DNA from 3 places in the Pseudarthrobacter sp. BIM B-2242 genome. Region 3 is predicted to be linked to each of the others. Evidence: riboswitches for the same ligand, from Rfam matches in the RefSeq annotation. Region 3 holds a riboswitch; each other region holds the start of a gene.
The links. A riboswitch is a leader RNA that binds a small molecule or an ion and turns the genes downstream of it on or off. The one in region 3 is predicted to bind cyclic di-AMP.
Positions count from the first base shown of each region.

Region 1: linked by a shared signal. The riboswitch ahead of IDT60_RS03065 (hypothetical protein) and the one ahead of IDT60_RS03660 (C40 family peptidase) in region 3 are both predicted to bind cyclic di-AMP.
Region 2: linked by a shared signal. The riboswitch ahead of IDT60_RS11365 (NlpC/P60 family protein) and the one ahead of IDT60_RS03660 (C40 family peptidase) in region 3 are both predicted to bind cyclic di-AMP.

Region 1 covers NZ_CP061721.1:628,872-636,643, forward strand. Annotated here, with positions in the region: gene upp (uracil phosphoribosyltransferase) at 1-361, shown strand, start outside; gene IDT60_RS03055 (VOC family protein) at 435-809, shown strand; gene IDT60_RS03060 (HAD-IA family hydrolase) at 856-1,536, shown strand; gene IDT60_RS03065 (hypothetical protein) at 1,698-2,363, opposite strand; cyclic di-AMP (ydaO/yuaA leader) riboswitch at 2,369-2,517, opposite strand; gene IDT60_RS03070 (HAMP domain-containing sensor histidine kinase) at 2,620-4,140, opposite strand; gene IDT60_RS03075 (response regulator transcription factor) at 4,152-4,892, opposite strand; gene IDT60_RS03080 (winged helix-turn-helix domain-containing protein) at 5,586-6,452, shown strand; gene IDT60_RS03085 (histidine phosphatase family protein) at 6,553-7,080, shown strand; gene IDT60_RS03090 (EamA family transporter) at 7,185-7,772, shown strand, end outside.
Region 2 covers NZ_CP061721.1:2,464,700-2,472,471, reverse strand. Annotated here, with positions in the region: gene IDT60_RS11370 (DUF3488 and transglutaminase-like domain-containing protein) at 1-1,713, shown strand, start outside; gene IDT60_RS11365 (NlpC/P60 family protein) at 1,914-2,714, opposite strand; cyclic di-AMP (ydaO/yuaA leader) riboswitch at 2,720-2,918, opposite strand; gene IDT60_RS11360 (alkaline phosphatase) at 3,449-4,987, shown strand; gene IDT60_RS11355 (CPBP family intramembrane glutamic endopeptidase) at 5,298-6,077, shown strand; gene IDT60_RS11350 (hypothetical protein) at 6,300-6,737, opposite strand; gene IDT60_RS11345 (DUF3188 domain-containing protein) at 7,484-7,705, shown strand.
Region 3 covers NZ_CP061721.1:764,321-772,092, reverse strand. Annotated here, with positions in the region: gene IDT60_RS03675 (molybdenum cofactor guanylyltransferase) at 1-92, opposite strand, end outside; gene IDT60_RS03670 (HNH endonuclease) at 120-620, opposite strand; gene IDT60_RS03665 (NlpC/P60 family protein) at 857-1,627, opposite strand; gene IDT60_RS03660 (C40 family peptidase) at 1,781-2,467, opposite strand; cyclic di-AMP (ydaO/yuaA leader) riboswitch at 2,538-2,709, opposite strand; gene IDT60_RS03655 (M23 family metallopeptidase) at 2,849-3,676, opposite strand; cyclic di-AMP (ydaO/yuaA leader) riboswitch at 3,680-3,921, opposite strand; gene IDT60_RS03650 (metal-dependent transcriptional regulator) at 4,085-4,777, opposite strand; gene serC (phosphoserine transaminase) at 5,052-6,182, shown strand; gene IDT60_RS03640 (MFS transporter) at 6,216-7,535, opposite strand; gene IDT60_RS03635 (DUF3027 domain-containing protein) at 7,581-7,772, opposite strand, start outside.

The DNA of each region.
Region 1 (7,772 bases), 140 kb from region 3:
CACCGCTGAAGTCGGCTTCCTGGGCATGGCCCGCGACGAGGAAACCCTGGACATCATCACTTACGCAGAACGCCTGCCGGAGGACCTCACGGACCGGCAGATCTTTGTGCTGGACCCGATGCTGGCCACCGGAGGCACCCTCCGCGAAGCCATCAAGTTCCTGTTCAAGCGAGGCGCCTCTGACGTCACCTGCATCTGCCTTCTGGCCGCCCCCGAAGGCCTGGCGAAGCTGGAAGAAGAACTTGCTGATGCCAACGTAACCATCGTGCTCGCTTCCATCGACGAGAAGCTGAACGACAAGTCCTACATTGTTCCCGGGCTCGGCGACGCGGGTGACCGCCTGTACGGCATTGCCGGCTAAGCGGCAGTATTTGCCGGGCAGAGGGTAGCATCCAGGTCTTTCGGTTTTAAGAGGCCGCCGCTAGCCTGTGCGGATGGACTGGAAACTTGAACTCGTCTTTGTCCCTGTGTCCGATGTGGACCGCGCGAAGGATTTTTACGTCAACAAGGTTGGCTTTAATGCCGACTTCGACGAGCGGCCCATGGACGGCATCCGCTTTGTCCAGCTGACGCCACGCGGCTCCGGCTGCTCCATCTGTATTGGCGAGGGCCTCAATGATGCCCCGCCGGGCACAGCCCCGAGCCTGCAGCTGGTGGTCAGTGACATCCATGCCGCCCATGACTACCTCAAGAACAACGGGGTGGACGTGAGCGACGTGGACGTCCAGGCCTGGGGTCACTTTGTGTACTTCGCGGACCCTGACGGCAACAAGTGGGCCGTGCAGTACATCCCGGGACGGGAAGCCTAGGACACTCGGGACACGAAGCCTGGAACATCTGGGGCAAGATGGAGCGATGAGCATTCCAGCCCCCGCTTCCACCGTCATGCTTTCCTGCCGTGCAGTCCTCTTCGACATGGACGGCACCCTGGTGGACTCCACCGCTGTCGTCGAGCAGGTGTGGGGTGAGTTCGCCGCACGCTACAGCCTGGACATCGCAGAGATCATCCGGACTTCACATGGTGTGCAGGCCATTGACACTGTGCGGCGGTTCGCGCCGGAGGGTGCAGACGTGGCCGCCCTCACGGAGGAACTCGGCGCAATGGAACGCGTGCGGACCGAGGGCATTGTCGCGCTGCCGGGCATCGCCCGCCTGCTACAGAGCCTCCCGGCTGACGCGATCGCGCTGGTCACTTCCGCAGACCGGCTTCTGGCGGATATCCGCATGGAAGCCGCAGGGCTGGCCATGCCGGCAACAGCCCTCACTGCGGACCTGGTGACGCGGGGCAAGCCGCATCCTGAAGGCTACCTGCGGGCCGCTTCACTGCTGGGCGTGGAGCCGGAGGATGCCGTGGTGTTTGAGGATGCGCCGGCCGGAATTGCCGCCGGTGTGGCCGCAGGCATGCGGACCGTGGCCGTGGGTCCTAATACCGGCCCGCTGCCTGAAGGGGTGCTGCATATCCAGGACTACAGTTCAGTCACTGCAGCAGTGGATGCGGACGCCACGGGCCGCAGGATCATTTCATTCCGGCTCTAGGGCCGGCATCCACTTCCATTTGTGCGCAGGAACGGCGCTGCCCCGTCACCGGACACGCAGGGTCCGGCAATGCCGGATGCCGTGGGCTCCCGCTCACGACAGCAGGCCCTGAACCGGGGGATTCAGGGCCTGCTGCGCATTACGGATGCTGAAAATCTGGCTTAGTACCAGTTGTTCGACAGGTGGAAGTTCAGCGCACCGCACGGTGACTGGTAGCGCTCCTGGATGTAGTTCAGTCCCCAGTTGATCTGGGTGCGGTAGTTGGTGAGCCAGTCCGCACCTGCGCTCGCCATTTTCTCGGCGGGGAGCGACTGGACGATGCCGTAGGCACCGCTGCTGGGGTTGGTGGCCGTGGTGGTCCAGTCAGATTCCTTGGTCCACAGGGTCTGCAGGCACTGCATCTGGTCCGGCGCCCAGCCGTAGCTGGCCAGCTGGCCAGCCGCATATGCCTGGGCTCCGGCGGGGTCGTCCACGGCTACAGCCGGGGCAGGCTCAGGGGCGGGTGCGGGCTCGGGGGCCGGGGCCGGTGCCGGTTCAGCGGCCTGCGGGGCAACGCTGATTTCGGGCTCCGGGGACGGGGCGGCCTTGGCCTGAACCTCTGCTTTTTCCATGCTCAGCTTGGACTCGAGGTCGGCCGTGGACAACTGCTGGGTGTCGCTGGCAGCTGCCAGCTGGCTGGCTTCGTTTGCCTGGCCTGCTGCGCCCACACCGATGAGGAGAGCGCATGCCGCGGTGAAGACGGCTGCCCGCTGGGCCAGGGAGGGAATCTTGCGGTGATTTTTGGTGGACCCGTTCTCCGGGCGCGTTTGTACCTTGGATTCAGACATGATGGATCGCCTCTCACACCTGCGGAGTTAGCTGTCGGGTTCGGATGAGGGCATCCGGCCACACGGAAACATCACGTGCTGGCTTCACCCCAAGGGCATTTACGCCCGGGACTCTGGGTCCCCCGCCTCTGCCTCTGAATACGGGATCCGGGAAGCGGCAGAGCTTGGCGACATCCGGATATGCGGCCCGAACGGGAACCGCACCCCATTGACGCTACAGGAGCGCGGAGCTTAAGTCACATTTTGGTAACGGAGATCACGACGTCGGCGCGTTGCCTTGCGGTGCCGTAACTCCCATGGGAAGGCGCAAAACAAACGCCGTGCGTCCAGGGCGCGATGCTACGTCAACCGTGCCGCCGTGCGCCTCGGCGATTGACTGGACGATGGACAGGCCGAGGCCGCTGGTGCCTTCGGCGGCCCCAACGCCGGACGCGGGCGCAGTGCCTTTGCGGGCCGCGTCTGCGCGGGCAAACCTGGCAAAAACGTGGTCCACGAATTCCGGTGGGATGCCGCCGCCGTCGTCCGTCACGGTAACGACTGCACTGCCGGCGGACTTTTCCACACTGGTGACCACGGTGGTGCCCGGGGCCGTGTGCTTGCGCGCGTTGGAGAGCAGATTTACCAGTACCTGGCGAAGCTGCGCCGCGTCGCCATTGACCGACACCGGCTCATCAGGGAGTTCCAGGCGCCAGTTGTGGCCGGGTGCGATAACTTTTTCATCGCTGACTGCCTCGATCACGAGCTGGGTCAGGTCAACCTCGCTGAGTTTCAGGGGCTGCCCTTCGTCAAGCCGGGCGAGCAGGAGCAGGTCCTCCACCAGGGTGGTCATGCGTTCGGACTGGCTCTGCACGCGTGCGAGGGACTTCCGGCCGTCCGGCGTGAAGTCTTCGGTCATCCGCATCAGCTCCGTGTACCCGCGGATGGCGGTCAACGGGGTGCGCAGTTCATGCGAGGCATCGGCAACGAACTGCCGCACCTTCGTCTCGCTCCGCTGACGCGCCTCAAGGGCGCTGGCGACGTTGTCCAGCATCAGGTTCAGGGCGTGGCCCACGCTGCCCACTTCGGTTCCGGGATTGGCGGTCGACGGCGGGACGCGCACCGCGAGGGCCACCTCGCCGGCGTCCAGCGGGAGCCGCGCAACCTTGGTTGCCACCTCGGACAGCTGCTCCAACGGCTGCATGGTCCGGCGGATCAGCACCGTTCCGGCGAGTCCGATCAGCACCAGCCCGCCCAGCGAGACAAAGACAAAGGTCCACACCAGGGAAGCGAGGGTGCTTTCCTTGCCGGCCAGGGGAAGCCCGGTGACCAAAACGTCGCCGAAGCCGGTTTCCACGGCCACAATCCGGTAATCCCCGTTGGAGAGTGGGCGATCCACGGGATTGCCGTTCCGCGTCAGCGCCAGCAGTGTTTGCTTGTCTTCAGAGCTGAGCGCAGACCGGGTGGTGTCCGAGTCGAGGTAGCCGCCAATGTTGATCTGACCGTTGACGATGCGCGCATTCAGGGTTCCGACACTCTGGCCACGGGCATCCAGGGGATCCCTGCCGTTGAAGCCACCCTGGGGCGGGCGGCCGGGATCATTCGAGCGGTTGGCGGCCTGGCTCAACTGTTCATCCAGCTGCCTGGTAAGGAACGAATCCATGGAGGCATAGCTGAACAGGCCCACGGCGCCGCAGATGGCCACCAGCAACGTCATTGCCAGCAGGATCAGGCGCGTGCGCAGGTGCCAGGTTGCCGGTTTCAGCCAGCTGCGGCCAGGGTGCGTGATTTCTCGCGGCATGGACGGCGGCGCTATTCGGCCGGTTTGATGACGTAGCCGGCACCCCGCACGGTGTGAATCATGGGCGGGTGCACTGCATCCACCTTCTTGCGAAGATAGGAGATGTAGAGCTCCACAATGTTCGCCTGGCCGCCGAAATCGTAGTTCCAGACCCGGTCGAGGATCTGCGCCTTGCTGATGACGCGCCTGGGGTTCTCCATCAGGTAGCGGAGCAGCTCGAACTGGGTTGCCGTCAGCTGCAGCCCGTCACCGGCCCGGGTGACTTCACGGGTGTCGATGTTGAGGACAAGGTCGCCCACCACCAGCTCGGCCGTGTCCATCGCAGCCACGCCGGACCGCTGAACCAGGCGGTGCAGCCGCAGCAGGACCTCTTCCATGCTGAAGGGCTTCGTGACGTAGTCGTCCCCGCCGGCGGCCAGCCCTACAATCCGGTCCTGGACGGCGTCCTTGGCAGTCAGGAACAGCGCAGGTACCTCCGGGGCAAAGGCGCGGATCCTGCCCAGCAGCTCAACGCCGTCGAACCCCGGCAGCATGACGTCCAGTACCAGGACGTCCGGGCGGAACTCCTTGGCGAGCTTTACGGCCTCCGGGCCGTCCGCGGCCACGGCAACGGACCAGCCGGCCATGCGCAACCCCATGCTCATAAGCTCAGAGAGGCTGGGTTCGTCGTCGACTACCAAGGCGCGGATAGGGGAGCCGTCCGGGTGGGTCAGCTGCGGAAGGTTGTTGGTCATGGAGTGCGAAGTGGCCATGGGACAACTCTCTGATCTTTCGGTTAGCTCACGCTATGGGGTTCCTGTGTGCACGCTGTGAATCTCAGCCTAGCGAGCTGAACGGCCCGCCGGCGCGTCCCCCGGTCCTATGTGCGGAACGGCACCACGGGGCCTAAAGACCGTGTTAAGCCGCTTCCGTTGCCGGTTTGGACGAAATTCCCGGCTGCAGGAGCGTCCGCGGGTGGACAGAAGACAAAACGGGAGGCGCAATTTCGGTAAACCATACGTCGATGAATTTCAAGAGTCCGTGCCTGGTTCCAGCCGAATAAAGTTCGTCAACTTTGCCTGCACGGGCGGTTCTTCCGGATAACAAGTGTTATTTTATCGTTCTGCCAGAATCGTGATCTACACCACAATTTGCGGTTTTGTCTCACAATGCGGAATGACTGACCCTTTGTTACTTGCAAGTTTTCATTGTTACGTTGCACACTTTCAATTGTGAACAAGAACTCAACAGCACCTGCAGCCGCAGAATATTGGCCCAGCACATCCGCTGCTGCCGACATGCGCTGTTGTCGAATGCACGCCTGACCTTCAAACCCCACGAAGTTCTTAGGCATTCGCCTACTCCCCCCGGTCCAGAGTCGGGCGCCCCTCCCTTCCAGATTTTCATTGCAGGCAACCCGAGCATTCGAGCCGCGATGACGGCCATTCACATTGAGGTAAGCATTCATGTCAGTTGCATCCGGATACGTCCACATCTCCGTCCGTAACGCAGGTAAGCCCAGCCAGGCAGCCGGGCTCCGCCAAGGCTTTGGCACCCGGCCCGCGTTCGCCCCGGCCACCTCCGGAACCAGCTTTCCCGCTCCCGGCTACGTCCCCCAGGGTTACAACCCCAACTCCTACGGCCAGCTGCGCGCCGTCCAGCCCGCCGAAGCCGCGCCGTTTACCGCGCCGACGCCGGTGGTATCGGGGCCCAACACCGTGCGCCCCGTCGCCAACGACAACGTGGCCCGTGGATTTGTCCTGTACATGGGGATCGATGAGGAGACTGCCGCAGCTGCAGGAACCTCCATTGCCAAGCTTGCCCAGGAAATCCGCGCCTATGCGCAGTCCCTCATCACCGGTGCCGAAACGTACGCAGCGGTCGCCATGGCTCCCGCGGGCGCCCCGGGTTCCGCGCTCGACGTCGTCCGTTCCACCTTTGGCGACCCCACCGTCAACGCACAGAAGCGCACCGAAACCGCCCGGCTGCAGCAGTCTGCGGAGCCGCGTCCGTCCGGTGTGCTGATCGACCTTGCCCGCCGCGAAGTCCACCTCGACGGCGAATCCCTGAACCTGACCTTCAAAGAGTTCGAACTCCTTAACTACCTCGTCGAAAACGGCACCCGCACGGTTGGCCGCGATGAACTGCTCGAGGGCCTGTGGCGCAACGCCGAGGAGGTCCCGAACGAGCGCACCATCGACGTCCACATCCGCCGTCTCCGCTCCAAGCTCGGCCGCCTGGCCAACACTGTCCGCACGGTCCGCGGCCAGGGCTACCGCTTCTACGAGCACCCCGAAGTAGTTGTCTGGGCCGCTCCGGAATACTCGATCTAGTCCTTCAGCGACGCGCGAAAGCGGCTGCACCCCTCGGTGCGGCCGCTTTCGAGCGTTCCGGGCCAGCGAGCATTGGCCTCCGCGGCTATAGGGTGGAGGCATGAGCGACCACCACATTAAGCGCCTGGTGATCATGCGCCATGCCAAGGCGGACTGGCCCGGCGGCGTGGCTGACCACGAACGGCCGCTGGAGGAACGCGGGCACCGGGAAGCACCCCTGGCCGGAAAATGGCTGGCCAAACACAACATCTACCCGGACTTCATCCTGTGTTCCAGCGCGCTTCGCACCCGTCAGACGTGCACGTGGGTGTGCTCAGAGCTCGGGGACAAGGCGCCGACGCCGAAACTTGAGGACGGTCTGTATGCTGCCTCCGCGTTGCGTATGCTCACTGTGGTCAACCACGTGCCGGACACCGTCACCACGCTGATGCTCATCTCGCACATGCCCGGCGTCCAGGACCTGGCCATGCACCTGGCATCCCGTGACTCGGACCATGACGCCTACATGGACGCGGCAACGCGCTATCCCACCAGCGCCCTGACGGTCCTGGAAACGGACAAGTCCTGGGCCGAACTGGACGGCCAGGACGCCCGGATCACCAAATTCAAGGTTCCGCGCGCCCACTGACCTGCGCCGGGAGACTCGCCGCCGGGAGACACGTCACGGCTGCTACCGAGTCCAGCCTGTGTCCACCATTGGTCCGCCGTCCGGCGCTCTGTCAGAGTTGAACCGTGAACCTCCGACACTCCCTCCTGGCCCTCCTGGTCGCCGTTCTCTGGGGCCTGAACTTTGTGGCCATCGATATGGGGTTGCACACCGGCAGCGGGGAGGTTCCGCCGCTGCTGTTCGTTGCCATGCGGTTCGTCCTGGTGGTCTTCCCTTTGATCTTCTTTATCCGGAAGCCGGATGTCAGCTGGAAGGCGATCATCGGCGTCGGGCTCTTTATGAGTGCCGGCCAGTTTGGCCTCCTGTACCTGGCGATGGCCCTGGGCATGCCGGCCGGCCTCGCTTCCCTTGTCCTGCAGGCGCAGGTGCTGCTGACGGTGCTGCTGTCGGCCGGGTTGCTCGGGGAGCGGCCCAGCCGAAGCCAGCTGTTCGGCGTTGTGCTTGGCGTTGCCGGCCTGGCGGTGGTGGCGGTGGGACGCAGCGCCGTGGCGCCTGTCCTGCCGCTGATCATCGTGCTTGGGGCAGCGCTGTCGTGGGCTGTCGGGAACGTGGTGGCCCGCCAGGCTAAGGCCGCGTCAGGACTCGGGCTGGTGGTCTGGTCCGGTGCCGTGGTGCCGCTGCCGCTCGCCGGACTCTCGTTCCTGGTGGACGGG
Region 2 (7,772 bases), 1.7 Mb from region 3:
CTGGCTACCGGGCAATGGCGGGAAAGCTTTGAAGCTCAAGGCCGGGCAGCGGCTGCCGTCTACCTTGCCCGGGCCGCAACCATCGGGGCGGCCGCGCTCAGCCTGGCCCTCGTTCTGCCTGCCATGGTCCCGGGATTCACCACCGGAACGTTTCCGCAGGGATCCCGCCTGCAATGGTGGACGGCAGCATCCGGGCTCGACCCGAGCGTAACCCTGGGAAACTCCCTGCGGGAGCCCGACGGTTCTGGCCGGATCACCTATGCCACTACCGCCGATGAGCCACTGTATCTGCGGCTGACAACGCTGGAGGACTTCTCGGGCAGGCGATGGCAACCGGAGCAGCGCATGGATTCCCGCCGCACCGGGATCAGGCAGATGGGCCTGAGTGCCGGCCTTCCGGTCGGCGGCGGGAACCTGATCAGCACCCGGATCGATACCCGAAGCTTTACGAGTCCGTGGTTGCTGGCACCCTATGCCCCAATGAGCATCACGGGAGTCGACGGCCGGTGGACATGGGATCCGCGAACACTGACGGTATTGTCGGCTACAGGGGAAACTTCGGCCGGGCAAAGCTACCAGGTGACCAGTTCAGTACCGGAATTGACGCGTGAAGTCCTTGCCGGCAGCGCACCTGTGGGGAATGACGAAGTTGACGCCCGGTTTAGTTACCTGTCCGAGGATCTTCCGACAGTCGTCAGGGAAACGGCGTCGAACCTCACCTCGGACTTGATCAACCCCTATAACAAAGCAATGGCCATCCAGAATTACCTCCGCGGCGGTGACTTCACCTACTCCCTCCAGGCGCCTGTTGAAGGAAACTACGATGGCACCGGCCTTGAAGTCATTGGCCGGTTCCTTGAGGTAAAAGCCGGCTACTGCGTCCACTTCGCCGGTGCCATGGCTGTCATGGCCCGGCTGGCCGGGATCCCGAGCCGCGTCGCAGTCGGTTATGCACCAGGGGACCCAACCGGGAACGCCGTTCTGGTTGGCGGTGAACAGCTGCCCGAATTCGCCGTTGATTCCAAGGATGCCCATGCCTGGCCTGAGCTGTACTTCCGCGGTGCCGGCTGGGTGAGGTTCGAACCGACACCCTCCCGCGGCGTGGTCCCGGACTACGCGCAGCAACCGGCAACTCCTCCAAACCTCCCGGTAGAAGACGACCTCAGACCCGACGGCTTATCCATGCCGGACACCGGGACATCCCCGACTCCTGCCCCGGGACTTTCGGGCAGCGGCACGCCGGGCACGCCCATCCCTTCCGGCGTGGAGCCCGGCATGACGGTGGTGGCCTTGGTCCTGCTGTTTCTGGCCGCCGCGCCCTTCCTGATCCGCGCCGCCAGATCCGGTGGACGGAAGCGCCGCTTTCTCAGGTCGAATCCGCAACAAGCAGCCAGCATCGCCTGGGCCGAGACGACGGAAAGCGCCGTTGACCATGGCTACACTCCGGGCGCGGCAGAAACACCGCGGGCTTTTACCAGCCGACTGATGCAGCAGGCGCGGTTCAACAGCCAGGCCGTCGACTCACTGACCAGGCTCCGCCACGCCTTTGAGATGCAAATGTACGCTGCTGCGAAGGTACAACCCGTACCCGGGACGGTGTCTCCAACCTGGGCCGATGTCCAGGAAGTCAGGCGGGCTTTGTGGGGTTCGAAGACCCTGCCGGCGCGCCTGAGAGCCAGGCTCCTGCCGCGATCGCTACGACGCCGATACTGACCTCGTGCACAAGGCAAGGGCTGGACGCTGAGGAGAAGAAGCCGTGCAGGCCGTGTCCAAATCGTTACTAAGCGGTCGGCTGGTCAGTGCGGACAGGCCGTAGTTCCAGGAACAGCATTCGCGGCGGGTGCTGCTCAAGCGATACTGAAGGCCGGTGATTCGCCGCCCCCAAGGCACCGAATGACCGGCCTTCAGTGGATTTATTTGCCTGCGCGGACGAAGGTGACGGCGCCCTTGGACGTCATCCAGGTCAGCGGGTGGACCGCGGTTTCGTTCTTGCCGTTCAGCCCGGAGCTGAGGACCTGGCCGTTGCCGACGTAGATGCCGACGTGGCCGGGCTGCATGACCATGTCCCCGGGCTGGGGATCGGAGACCACGGTGCCGTAGTTCATGAACTGCATGGGACCGAGGTCACCGACGGGGATCCCTGCAGCGTTCAGGGCGTTTTCCACCAGCCGGGTGCAGTCCTGGATCATGCCGATCTGCGCGTAGGCCGAGGAGACCATGGTGGCGTTGACTCCACCTGCTGCCGGAGCGGCCGCCGGGGCGGCTGCCGGCGCGGCAGCAGGGGCGGGGGTGACAGTGACCTGGGCTTTGGCCTTGGCCGGCGCAGCAGCCTTCACGGCGGCGGGCGCGGCCGGAGCGGCTGCCTTGGGGGCCTGGACGGCGACCGGTTTCGGCGCTTCCACGACAGGGGCCGGCGTGGTCTTCACGGCGGGACGTTCGAAGGAGATCTGGACGGTGGCGTCTGCGCTGAGCGGGGCCTGGACCTGGCTGGCGAGCTCCAGGGTCGAGGTCGGCTCCGTGTCCCGCTGGGCCGGCGCGTCCGCTGCCTGCGCTGCAAGGCCGCTGGTCAGGACGAGCCCGGAAGCTGCCGCGATGACGGCGGCCTGACGGCCCACACCGCCGGCGTTTTCAGCGACGGATTTGGACAGGACCGCAAGGGCACTGGTCTGAACGGGGACCGCGCGGTGGCGGCCGTGAGCACGGCGAATAGACACGAAAAAGGGCCTCTCCCACTGCCTGCGAGGTTAGCTGTCGGATTCGGATGGGAGACACCCGGCCGCATCTCCAGCGCAAGGCAGGAGGCGCGGCTTCACCCCAAGGCCCGCCCGAAGCAGGCCGTCATGTGGTTTCCCCGTCTCTGCCGGACGAATGTTGCGAAGGGATCCCGGGGCAGCGGCAGAGTTAGGCAAATCTGCTCAGGAGTGCCGCATTCTGAGACCGGCACGCGTCCGACCCTACTGCAAAAACCACGGCGTTGTCACATTTGCATAACGCAAAGCAGCGATCCCCCGTCCGAATACCTGAAGGACGGCGCTAAGGACGGGGGCTGAACAATCGCGCCGCCGCCCGCCGGGAGTCGAAAAAGAACGGCCCGTCTTCCTGCCCGGTCGGCCACATAATCATTTGTGAAGTCTGAAACATGCTTTGGAAGAAGACGAAGGCGAAGCCGGAAGTGCATTCCGTCTTCGCCGCCGCTAAAAGGCTTCTGTTCAGCGGCTGCCTTTGGAACAGGCCCCACTGATGGGCGCACCGGTTGGTAGGACCGGGCGGGCCAGCCGGATGAAGGCCGGGTTGTCCTTAACTGATTCAATGCCCCGGAACATGCGTATCCTTTCTGAACGGATCTATTTCCATTGGCTCGAGAAACCCTCGGGTAGTGCTATGGCCGCGGTACGGTTTGAGGCAAAGGCGATATAGCCCCCCGCCCCTGACAGGAAAGCACCCTCCGATGACACAAGTTCCGGCCGACGTCACGCCCGCCGACCCTGCACGGAAAAGACGCAGGATCATTTGGGTCGTCCTGGCAGCCGTCGTGGCCACCGTCGTGGCCACCGGGCTGATCTCGTCCGCGGTGTTTACCGCCACCAAGCCGGCACCTGGCACAGCCCAGAACGTTATATATCTGCTTGGTGACGGCATGGGCCGCACCCAAGTCACTGCCGGCAGGGAGCGTTTCTACGGTGCCGAGGGCAGGCTGGTTATGGAAACCCTCCCGGCCCACGGTTCTGTCAGTACCTATGCTGTGCAGAAAAACTCCGGCCAGCCGGGGCAGTCTGACTTCGCCCCGGAACTGGTCACCGATTCCGCCGCTGCAGCCACGGCGTGGGCCTCCGGGGTGAAAACCTACAACGCCGCCCTCGGGGTGGATGCCACGGGCCATGTGGTGCCGACCATGATGGAGTTGGCCAAGCAGACCGGCTACCGCACTGGCAGTGTCTCCACGGCCGAAATTACCGACGCGTCCCCGGCCGGGCAGATGAGCCACGTCCTGTCCCGCGGCTGCCAGGGACCGGACTACTCCGCGGACGCGTGCCAGGACACAGAGATCACCGGTGAGCCGCTGCCGACCAGTGATGTCCGAGTAACCCCGATCGCAGACCAGATCGCCCGCAACGGTACCGCGGACATCATCTTCGGCGGCGGCCTGCGCCGCTTTGACGCCTCGGATGAAACCGAGCTGAAGGAGCAGGGCTACTCGATCCTGGGTTCGGTTTCCAGCCAGATTCCCGCGACCCGGGACGACCTGAACGGAGCCGTGGGGGAGAAGGTCTTTGGCCTGTTCAACAAGGGAAACCTGACCGTTGAAAAAGCCAAGCAGGACGACCCCGGAGCTCCCCAGGCGAAGGAGCCGTCCCTGCCGGAGATGACAAAGAAAGCTCTTGAGCTTCTAAACCAGCAACAGGAAAGCAGCGGCAAGGGTTTTTACCTGCAGGTTGAAGGTTCCTTGATTGACAAGCGGTCCCACGACAACGACGCGGCCCAGACACTGGAGGAAGTCAAGGCCTTCGACGATGCCGTCGCCGCAGCCCTGGACTTCGCCAAGAAGGACGGCAATACCCTGGTCATTGTTACCGCCGACCACGAAACCGGCGGTTTCCACATCATCGAAAAGGGCTCCTTCACTAACGCCGAAGCAGCCGCGCCCCCGGTCAACGTCGATTCCGGGAACGCCGCCAATAACTCCACCCCGACCCGGTCCGACGGAAACTTCAAGGACCCGGAACGTTCAACCGGTATCAGCAACGGTGCAGGCGCAAAGGACCAGCAAAACTTCGGCCCTGCCACCTTCCGGACGCCGAGCGACCCGCCCCAAGTCAAGGACGGTTCAAAGGAAGCCAGTCTTTGGCTGAGCTACGCCTCCGGCAACCACTCCGGTGCAGACGTGCCCGTTTACGCCTACGGCCCAGGCTCGGAGCAACTGCAGGGCAGCGTGGACAACACCGATTTGTTCGACATCGTAGGTAACGCCCTGGGCGTCCTGGGCTGACCGCAGCGGAAAACCAGAACTGCAAACCTGCCACGGCCACGGCCAAGCCCGACGAGGCTTCCGCACGCCTCAACCCGCCGGGCCAGGTGATGCAGGATAACGGGGACCTCGATAAAGCCCGGTCCAAGCTGTTGCCAAGGCGTCGACATTAAGGACAACTGAACCCGGGAGCCTCCTGGGGGAGCTTGTTTTTCCCCCTCCGCCACTGGCTGACGGCCAGTAGAAAAGGGTCGGTAGCCGGGCCGGGCGCGGATGGACTTCCTTGTGGCATCCCGGCAGAGACCCGGCAACTGCAGGCAAGAATAGGACCATGCTCGTTCCCTCCCGCCGCCGTCTGCGGATTGAAGTCCTGATAGTCCTGGGACTGTCGTTAGGACAGTCCGCCGTTTACTCCGTGGTGCAGTTTCTGGACAAGATCACCAGCGCGCCGCTGGCCCAGGGCACCTCCACGCTCAACAACTCCCAAAGCACCCGCGAATATTTTGATCTGACATATCAACTGCTGGAGATCTTCTTCGCGCTGGTACCTGTCGTTCTGGCGCTCTACTTCCTGACCGACCAGCACAGGACGAACACCGGCAACGGCGAGGGCAATGGTTCGGCCTTCACGAAAATCGGTTTTAACTTCACCCGCCCCGGGCTGGCCATCCTGCAGGGGCTCGGGCTTGCCGTCCTGATAGGCATCCCCTCACTGGGCCTCTACGCGGCCGGGCGCGCACTGGGCATCACGACAGCGATCATTCCCAGCGCCCTGGACCCTTACTGGTGGACGGTTCCCGTGCTGGTTCTGTCAGCGGTGCGGCACGCGGTCGTCGAGGAAGTCATCGTAGTGGGTTATCTGCTGGACCGCTTTGGGAAGTTCGGCTGGTCAGTTCCCCTGGCCATTTTTGCCAGTTCCATGCTAAGGGGCAGTTACCACCTGTACCAGGGCTTCGGGCCGTTTATTGGCAATATGGTGATGGGGGTGGTCTTTGCATGGATCTATACCAAGAGCCGCCGTGTGATGCCGCTTGTCGTCGCCCACGCACTCATCAACATTGTGGCGTTCGTCGGTTTCAGCCTGTTTGGAAGGGCGGTCGGGCTCGGCTGATTCACTCAGCCCTCGGTACTGGGCCTCCCCACAAAGACTCCAGCCTTGTGCCGCCCTCACCACCCATGGGTGAGCGCACTGCCAGTCTCATTGACCGCTGCAGGTGTGTCCTGAGCGGCTGAGGTAGGCCTGAAATCATGGCCCCCTTCATCTTGGGGGCGGCTGGTCCGGTGGCTGTTCAGGTGCGCAGGCTGGTGCCATGATGACCGGCAGTTGCAGTGGCTAAGTTCGAGGAAGGAGCTGGTATGCGTAAAGCAGAGGCGCGTCCACGCTTGATGCTGCAAATTCCACCGGACCTGATTGCGGAATATGGAGTCTAATATTTTCGCGCGCACCGTTGCAGGCAGCACCAAAGTCGATCAGCTCGCGTTCTTCCACGCGTGCAGTCAGGAAGGCTTTGCCGCCGCCGTCACACGCCAGCACAAGTGTGTAGTCGCCTTCGGGCACGGGCACGATGTTGCTGACGGGCTGCGCATCCAGGATTTTGCCGGCACCTTCGGCCACTGCTGTGCCCGTGGTCGGGAGGGCGGTGGCCTTCCACGATGGGATATCAGCGTTCTCGACCGAAAGCTGCTGGGTGCAGCCCGAGAGTGCGACCGCCACTGCAGCTGCAGCGACACCCCGGAGGGCGTGCGTAACGGACAGGAATTGGAAGGGCATGCCTCAAACCTACCCGGAAATCAGGCGAGGGCGGTGGCACCTGCAGCGCTACCGGTCCACGATACGTCCTGACTGCTTAAGAGCTTTTCCCCTGAGATGCCGCCACTGCGACGGCGCCGATCAGTCCAGTAAGGGCGAACAGAATTCCTACGATTCGGTCTGTGCCGTGGACACCCGCCACGATAAAGGCCACACCCAGCACACCCAGGAGTGCCAATGCTACCAGGCTGAAATGCCGCATTGGTAACTTCCGGACGCAGAACAGGGACGTGTGGGCAGCAGCCGACTAACACTGCGCGAAGCAGCACCAGCCCTGGTGCCGCTCAGTTGGCGAAGCTCCGATCAAATAGCGGTTGACCGGAGCTTCGGTTCCATTATGCCTGCCATAACCTTGCGATTTGCTGGGAAGGCAGCACCCGGGCCAGATTGTCCACAAGATAATCGACTGACGCCCAGTCTGGCCAATTGCACACCTGCGCCGGGTTCGGTGCGGCCCTGGTCTTTGTTTCGCCTCGCCGGGCCTGTAGGCAGTCTGGGCTTTTACGGCAACCGGAACGTGCCGGGGCAGCCGGCGGTAAAGGCGGCGCTTGTGACACGACGATCGCCGGGGGCGAACATTGAGGAAAGGGCCGCACAAGCGGGGGAGGGGCCCGCAAGGCCCCGAGACAACCGCGCCGGCCCGTTTAGTGGACCGCACTTCGCCTGACCGGCCCAGTGTCCCGCCCGTTGAGCGGTAGACTCCATTCGTGCTCAATGAGTTTTGGAATGTTGCCTCCAAGTTTTACAAAGCCCTGGTGTTTGGTGCCATGGGGCTCATCGCCGCAGGCCTCGTTATCAGCGTCCTGGGCAATGCCACCCAGAATCAGGGGTTGGCTTTCGCTTCCTTGCCCGTGATCGGAACTGGCTTGGTTCTCCACGCCGCAGGAGTGGCGGTACGAGGGCACCAGGTCCGCAAGATGATCAGGTAACGGGTACCGCCGTCGGCCAGCACTGGCACGGGAGGCCTCGGCTGGGCTATGGCACGATGGCATGGCC
Region 3 (7,772 bases):
TACGTCAGGTGCTGCTTGGGCACACCGCCAAGACGCGCGGAGCGGCCCCCGGCGAGAATCACGGCATCAAAATCGAGGCTTTCAGCGTCCACCCACCCAGCCTAGCTGCGACGGAAGGGTCAGGCCGCCCGTTCCGGCAACAGGAAGGGATCCCATGCGGGCGTCGGCTTCTCAAGTTCCTTGATCTGCCAGATGGTGCCGTGCGGCGGTTCGGGCACAATCCGCAGCTTCCACCCCATCTCGGCGGGGGTGTGATCACCCTTGGTGTTGTTGCACCGCAGGCACGCGGCGACGAGGTTCTCCCACGAATCTGCACCGCCGCGGGATTTTGGCTGGACATGGTCGATGGTGTGGGCACCTTTGCCGCAGTATGCACACCGGTGGCCATCGCGCCGCAGGACTCCGCGGCGGCTGACCGCGGTGTGGTGGTTGTATCGGGGGCGGATGTACCGGTTCAGGAGGATCACGGACGGGCGGCCCAGAATCTCCTGCGGACCCACGACCGGGTCGTCGCCCTCGGCTATAACGCTGGCCTTGCCCGTCAGCACAAGCACCAGCGCCCGGCGGAAGGTAACAACCGCCAGCGGTTCATATCCAGCATTCAGAACGAGAGTGCGCATGCACTTACCTCTTCGTGGCCGCACCCGTCAGGGGCACGAGGGCCGGCTGCCCCCGGCATATCCGGGCTATGGATCGACACCACAAGAGTAAACAAAAAATACCGGGATTAACTAATCGACCTCAGTCCGGGGCGACGTGTCAAATCTGCCCGGCGTCCAATCCGTGCCGGAAGGCCCGGCAGACAACAAAGGACCCCCGCCATCAGGCGGAGGTCCCTTGGAAGTTCAATCAGCTGCTAGGACACGCGGATGAAGACCGGGCCCGAACCAACGTTGGCGCTGAACACAACGGTCTGGTTGCCGTTGTAGCCGCCGTGAACAGCCTGGCCGTTGCCGGCGTAGACCGCGACGTGGGCCATGCCTGCTCCACCGTCTGCGTAGTAGATGAGGTCGCCCGGCTGGGCTTCGGCTGCACTGACGGTGCGGCCAAGGCCGAGGTAGCCTGCGGGCCAGTCGTGGAAGTTGATTCCGACGGCGGCGAGAGAGTTGGTGACCAGCATGGTGCAATCCTGGTTTACGCCGAGCTGTGCGTAGGCAGCGGACAGGATGGCCTGGCCCTTGCCGCTGGCGGCAGCGGGAGCGGCGGGCGCGGCCGGGGCAGCCGGGGTGGACGACGCAACCTTGATTGCGGCCGCGGGCTGGGCAGCAGGTGCGGCAGGTGCCTCAACTGCTTCAACAACGGGCTCCGGCTCTTCAACGGGAGCCGGCGTGGTGGTCACAGCAGGCTTCTCGTAGGAGATGGCGATGGTGGAGGCAGCCGAAATGATGGCCGGCGCTGAAACCTCAACCTCAAGGTTGGAGGCCGAAGCGGCTTCCCGCTGAATGTTGGTGTCTGCGGCGTTGGCCGCAATCCCGCTGGTCAGGACCAGGCCGGAGGCAGCAGCGATAACCGCGGCCTGGCGGCCCATGCCACCGGCGTTGTCGCCGACAGCCTTGGCAATGACAGCAAGCGAGTTGGTCTTGGTGACCTCGGCGCGGTGCCGTGCAACAGTTGCACGAGTAGTCATTAAAATTTCTCTCTTTCGTGTTCCTCAGGGCCTTTTGGGCAGCCCGAGGGCTGTGGACGCGCCGGCATCTTGGGGGCACGCCGGCACGCCCCGAACGGGGATTTTTTAAGGGTTTCTAGCGAAGAAACGGGGAGTTGATCCGGATAACCGGATTTAGCCCATGGTGTAGAAGGAGGACGATCCTGTTGCCGCAACAGCGTGCAGCAACGTGCCCTGTGACGGGTTCAGCGCGCTGATCATCATGCCGTTGCCGACGTAGATACCAACGTGCGCTCCGCCGTTCTGCATCACCAGGTCACCCGGGGCCGGGGTGGCGGTGGGCCGCATCGCGGTCCAGGCATTGACGCGGGGAATGCTGATGCCGGCCTGGGCGTAAACCCACTGGGTGAAGCCGGAGCAGTCCCAGCCATTGGGAGAGGTGCCTCCCCAGACGTAAGGGCTGCCGATACCGGTGTACGCAATTGCTGCCAAGCCCGAACCTGCGGCTGCAGAAACAGTGTCCGCAAGCTTGGTCTCGGCTGCACCGGCAGCGGCGGTTTCCGTTTCAGCTGCCGCTTCGGCTGCTGTTTCGGAAGCCGTGGACTGTGCACGGACCGGTTCGATCTTCGGCGCCGGCGTGGTCTCGACCACAATGCGCTCGAAGGAAACCGTGGCCGTGGGCGCGGCAGTGACGGCAAGCGCAGTCTGCGTTGAACCGGACTCGGTGGAGGCGGACACACCTGCGGTGGTGTCCGCGGCGTTGGCCGGAAGCCCCATGGTCAGGATCAGACCTGACGCAGCTGCGATGACAGCAGCCTGGCGACCTACGGTCCCGGCGTTTGCACTAACAGCCTTGGACACGGAGCCCAAGGGGTTGGTGCGAACCGTTTGCGCGCGGTGGCGCGCAGAATTATGGCGTGAAGACACGAAGGTAGCCTCTCCCAATGCCTGCGAGGTGAGCTGTCGGATTCGGATGGGAGTCACCCGGCCGCGCCGCTTCCTGGGAAGCTTTGCGACTTAACCCCAAGGCCTTCAGGATCGAAGACCAAAATTGGTTCCCCCGCCCCTGCCAGACGAATTCATGCGAACGGACCTTGAGCGGTGGCAGAGCTAGGCAATCCACTCAAGAACGTCAACTTCGGAAAAGTTGACGCGCTTTAGACGTTACAGCAGTTCAGAGCCAATGTCACATTCAGGTCACGGCAGGTCTCGGTGAATTGAGAGCTAGCGCTCATTTTGCGCTTAGAGCCAGCCTGTGGGGTCAACAACTTCGCCGTTGACCTGGACTTCAAAGTGGAGGTGGCAGCCCGTGGAGGCCCCCGTGGTGCCGCTGAGGGCCACGACATCGCCGCGGGTCACTGTCTGGCCTGTGCTGACCGTTGCGGACGACAGGTGGTTGTACGTGGTCTCCAGGCCGTTGCCATGGTCCACCACTACCCGGTTGCCGCCGCCGTACTGGTGCCAGCCGACGAACGTCACGGTGCCACTGGCAGCAGCCAGCACCGACGTACCGCACTGGGCCATGAAGTCCTGGCCGCGGTGGAAGTCCCCGGACCCGCCCGTGATGGGGCTGATCCGGAATCCGAACGGTGACGCCGTGGAGAGTTCTGCGAGCGGTGCGCCCAGGCTGCCCGCGGAGGCCGCAGGCGTAATAGAGCCGGCCGACTGCGCACTCAGCAACTGCTTGAGCTTGCCGTCGGGGTCACCCTCCGTCACAACTGACGAGCGGCTGAAGTCGATCTGAGCCGCTGCTTCAGCGGAAATCTCGGGCTGCGGGGTTGCGGAAACCGCGCCGACGGACTGGCCCGGCTGCTGGTCGGCCATCACCGGACCCGTGACCGGAACCGTCACAGTGAGGGCCAGGCCAGTGGCCGCGAGGGCAATTCCGGCTTTCTGGCCAATACCGCTGGCGGCCGCAAAATCGGTCATCTGCCTGAACGCGCCACGCCGCTGACGCCGCGCTGCGCGCTGTACGTCGCGTGGCCTCTCCGCGGAAAATTCCTCGGCAGCCCGCGGCGCCGAAGCGGGGCCTGCCGCGCGGCGGCGGCCCCTGGAGTATTGCGTGGTCAAGAATGTTCCTCTCTGGATAGCCTGCGAAGTTAGCTGTCGGATTCGGGTCAGAGAGTTCAAAGACCCGGTCCGCCGTGGCAAGCATTTGGCGCAGGGGTATCCCGGGAGATTCTTCCGCTGGAAAGGCTTGCTGCTGACGGACTTCACCCCAAGGCAGCTTTTTGACTGCCGGTTGTGGTTCCTCCGCCTCTGCCAGTTGGTGACTTTGCACCTGATCCGCTGGCAGAGCTCGGCTCCGGATCAGGTAACGCTTTTGTATCGACGCTTGGCTTAAACTATATGCGACGAAGCGGGGAGGTAACAATTCCGTTATCTTTTGCGGAATGCGCGACGATCCGCTAGCGGGGCCCTGGAGCGGCGCTCCGGACCGCCGGGCAGCGGGGACGTGACGTCCGTCAGGCGGGTCCTCTAGCGGACAGAAACGAAGACGTGCGCAGCCACTTCGGGCGGGAGCTCAAGCGCACCCTCAATGCCGGGAACCCGCACGGAAATGTACTCCCCGACGCGTTCCAGGGAAACGGAGGCGCCCGGCCGAATCCCGCCTTCATCCAGCTGCACAAGCAACTCAGGTTCTACCTGGATGGGTTCTGCCAGGCGGTTCACCGTCACGCTCGATGTTGGCCCGTAGCCCAGCATGGCCTCTACGAGATTAATCACACCGGCGTCCGGAACGGAGGATGTTCCGCCCAGCGCTGCCAGGCCGGGGATGGGATTGCCGTAAGGAGATTCAGTGGGGTGGTCGAGCAGTTCGTAGATGCGCCGCTCAACGCGCTCGCTCATCACGTGCTCCCAGCGGCAGGCTTCGTCGTGGACGTAAGCCCAGTCCAGGCCGATGACATCAGCCAGGAGGCGCTCAGCGAGCCGGTGCTTGCGCATGACCTCGGTGGCCCGCTTGCGCCCTGTCCCGGTCAGTTCCAGATGGCGGTCGCCGGAGACCACAACCAGTCCGTCGCGCTCCATCCGGCCGATGGTTTGGGACACCGTAGGTCCGGAGTGCCGCAGCCGCTCGGCGATGCGGGCGCGAAGGGCAACGATGTTCTCTTCTTCAAGCTCCAAAATGGTTCGAAGATACATCTCCGTGGTATCGATCAGATCCGTCATCCAGCTCAGCTCCTCGAGCGCAGTACCTAGCGTTGTCCCACCGTATCGCGTCCCAGCCGCGTCGAGGTCCGGTGAAAAGCTTAGCCTATTTTGAGTTTGTCCGGATAATCCCGCAGGGTGCAGATCGTCTCGTTGATTGGACTATGACGGTGCCGGTTCCCGCCCGTTCTTCTGTTTCAGGCAGAATAAAAGCGGCCCTCGTTGCAGTCGTTGCTGACTGCCGGCCACCCCACCGTCCCGGACGCCAACATGTCCACGCCGAATTGGAGCCCTTGTGAGCGAAACCAGCATCACTATTCCTGCCGACCTCCTGCCCAAGGACGGACGCTTCGGCGCGGGACCATCCAAGGTCAGGCCGGAGCAGCTTGAAGCACTCCAGGCGGCATCCCGGACCATCCTGGGTACCTCACACCGCCAGGCGCCCGTCAAGAACCTTGTGGGTTCGGTCCGCGAGGGCCTGAGCCAGTTCTTCCGCGCCCCGGAGGGCTACGAGGTTGTCCTGGGCGTCGGCGGCTCCACTGCCTTCTGGGACGTTGCAGCATTTGGCCTGGTGGAGAAGAAGGCCCAGCACCTGTCCTTCGGCGAGTTCGGCTCCAAGTTCGCCGCAGCCACAAACAAGGCCCCCTTCCTGGACGCGTCCTCCATCATCAAATCCGAGCCCGGCACCCGCCCGGCGGCCCGGGCCGAAGCCGGCGTTGACGTGTACGCCTGGCCGCAGAACGAGACCTCCACCGGCGTGGCAGCTCCGGTCAAGCGTGTTGAGGGTGCCGATGCCGGCGCCCTGGTACTGGTGGACGCCACCTCCGCGGCCGGCGGCCTGGACGTGGACGTTGCCGAGACGGACGTCTACTACTTCGCACCGCAGAAGAACTTCGCTTCCGACGGCGGCCTCTGGCTGGGCCTGTTCTCCCCCGCCGCCCTGGAACGCGCGGCGCGGATCAAAGCCAGCGGCCGCTGGATCCCGGACTTCCTGGACCTTCAGACCGCGATCGATAACTCGAAGCTGAACCAGACCTACAACACCCCTTCCCTGACCACGCTGGTAACGCTGGACAACCAGGTGCAGTGGCTGAACGCCAACGGCGGCCTGGACTTCGCCAGCAAGCGCACGGCCGACTCTGCGGGCCGGATCTACGCCTGGGCGGAGGCGTCAGAGTTCGCCACCCCGTACGTGGCGAAGGCTGAAGAGCGCTCCAACGTCATCGCCACCATCGACTTCGATGACTCGATCGATGCCGCGGCCATCGCCAAGGTCCTGCGTGCCAATGGCGTGGTGGACACCGAGCCTTACCGCAAGCTGGGCCGCAACCAGCTCCGGATCGCCACGTTTGTCGCCATCGAACCGGACGACGTTTCAGCCTTGCTGGCCAGCATCGACTACGTGGTGGGCGAGCTGCGCAAGTAATCCCCCGCGCTCAGCGCGCTGCCACCGGCAGCGTCAGCGTCCGACGGCGTCGTCCGGGTCTTCTTCCCGGGCGGCGCCGTTTGTGTTGTCCCCCAGCCGGGAGACAACACGAAACTGGCGCAGGCCGCGGGCCCGCCGGTCGAAGGCGAGCCGGAGCTGCCTGGCGCGGATGATCCACACCATGCCGATCAGCGCCGCAATGATCCCGGAAGCGGCGGCCACGCCCAACGACCAGCGGGCCCCTGCCACGTTGGCCACCCAACCCACCAGCGGCGCCCCGATGGGTGTTCCGCCCATAAAAATGGCCATGTACAAGGCCATAACCCGGCCCCGCATGACGGGATCGGTGGTGGTCTGGACATAGCCGTTGGCACTGGTCATCATGGTGATGGCGAACAGCCCCACCGGTACCAGCGCAACTCCGAACCAGAAATAGTTTGGGGCCAGCGCCGCGAGACCGGAGGTCACGCCAAAGGCAGCGGCCGCGCCAAAGATCATCCGCAGCCTGGGTTTCCCGCGGCCGGCGGACAGCAGCGCCCCCGCCACCGAGCCGATGGCCATGATCGAATTCATAAGTCCGAACGCGCTGGCATCCAGGCCGAATTCGGTCCCCACCATGGCCGCGATGAACAGCACGAAGTTCAGCCCCAGGGTTCCCACAATGAAGACGGCCACCAGGACCACCACAATGTCCGGCCGGAACCGCACATAACGCAGGCCCTCCCTGATCCGTCCCTTGCCCGGCGCTGCGCGGGGCAGCTGCCGCAAGGTCGCCGTCGGGATCTTCCACAGGCTCAGGAGCATGGCAAGGAACGTGGCGGTGTTGATCAGGAACACCCACCCCGGCCCCACGGCCACCGTCAGGATTCCTGCCACCGCAGGACCGATCATACGGGCCACATTGAAGGAGGCGCTGTTCAGTGCCACGGCGTTGGGCAGGTAGTCGTCCCGGACAAGCTCTGACACGAAGGTCTGGCGTACGGGGGCGTCGAGCGCGGACACCATGCCCAGCAGCAGGGCAAAGCCATAGACATGCCACAACTGCCCGGCGCCGAGGACTACCAGGACACCGAGCCCCGTGCTCAGGAGGGCCATCACGGACTGGGTCATAATCAGCAGCTGCTTGCGGCTGTAACGGTCCGCTACGAGTCCGGCGACGGGGGCAAGGAAGAGCTGCGGTCCCAACTGGAGCGCCATGGTGATGCCCATGGCGCCCGCGTCGTGATCGGTGAGGTGATCGAAAACCAGCCAGTCCTGGGCGGTCCGCTGCATCCAGGTCCCGATGTTGGAGACCAGCGCGCCGATGAACCAGATCCGGTAGTTGAGGATGTGCAGGGATTTGAAGGTGGACATCACTGCCGCCTTACGTGGTGGTCACCCTGCGCCTGTACCAACGTGCTAGTCAGCCTCGGATGCTGGTTCGTCTTCCTCGGGATCAGGTTCCCCGGACACGTCATCCTCGTCCGCAGGGCGGGCCGCGTCGGCGTCGGCATCTGTGTCGGCCTCGGCGTCGGCGTCGGCTGCGGCTGCGGCTGCGGGAGGCTGATCTTCTTCCGCTTCCCGGGCATCCTCAGGACGAACACGTTCGGC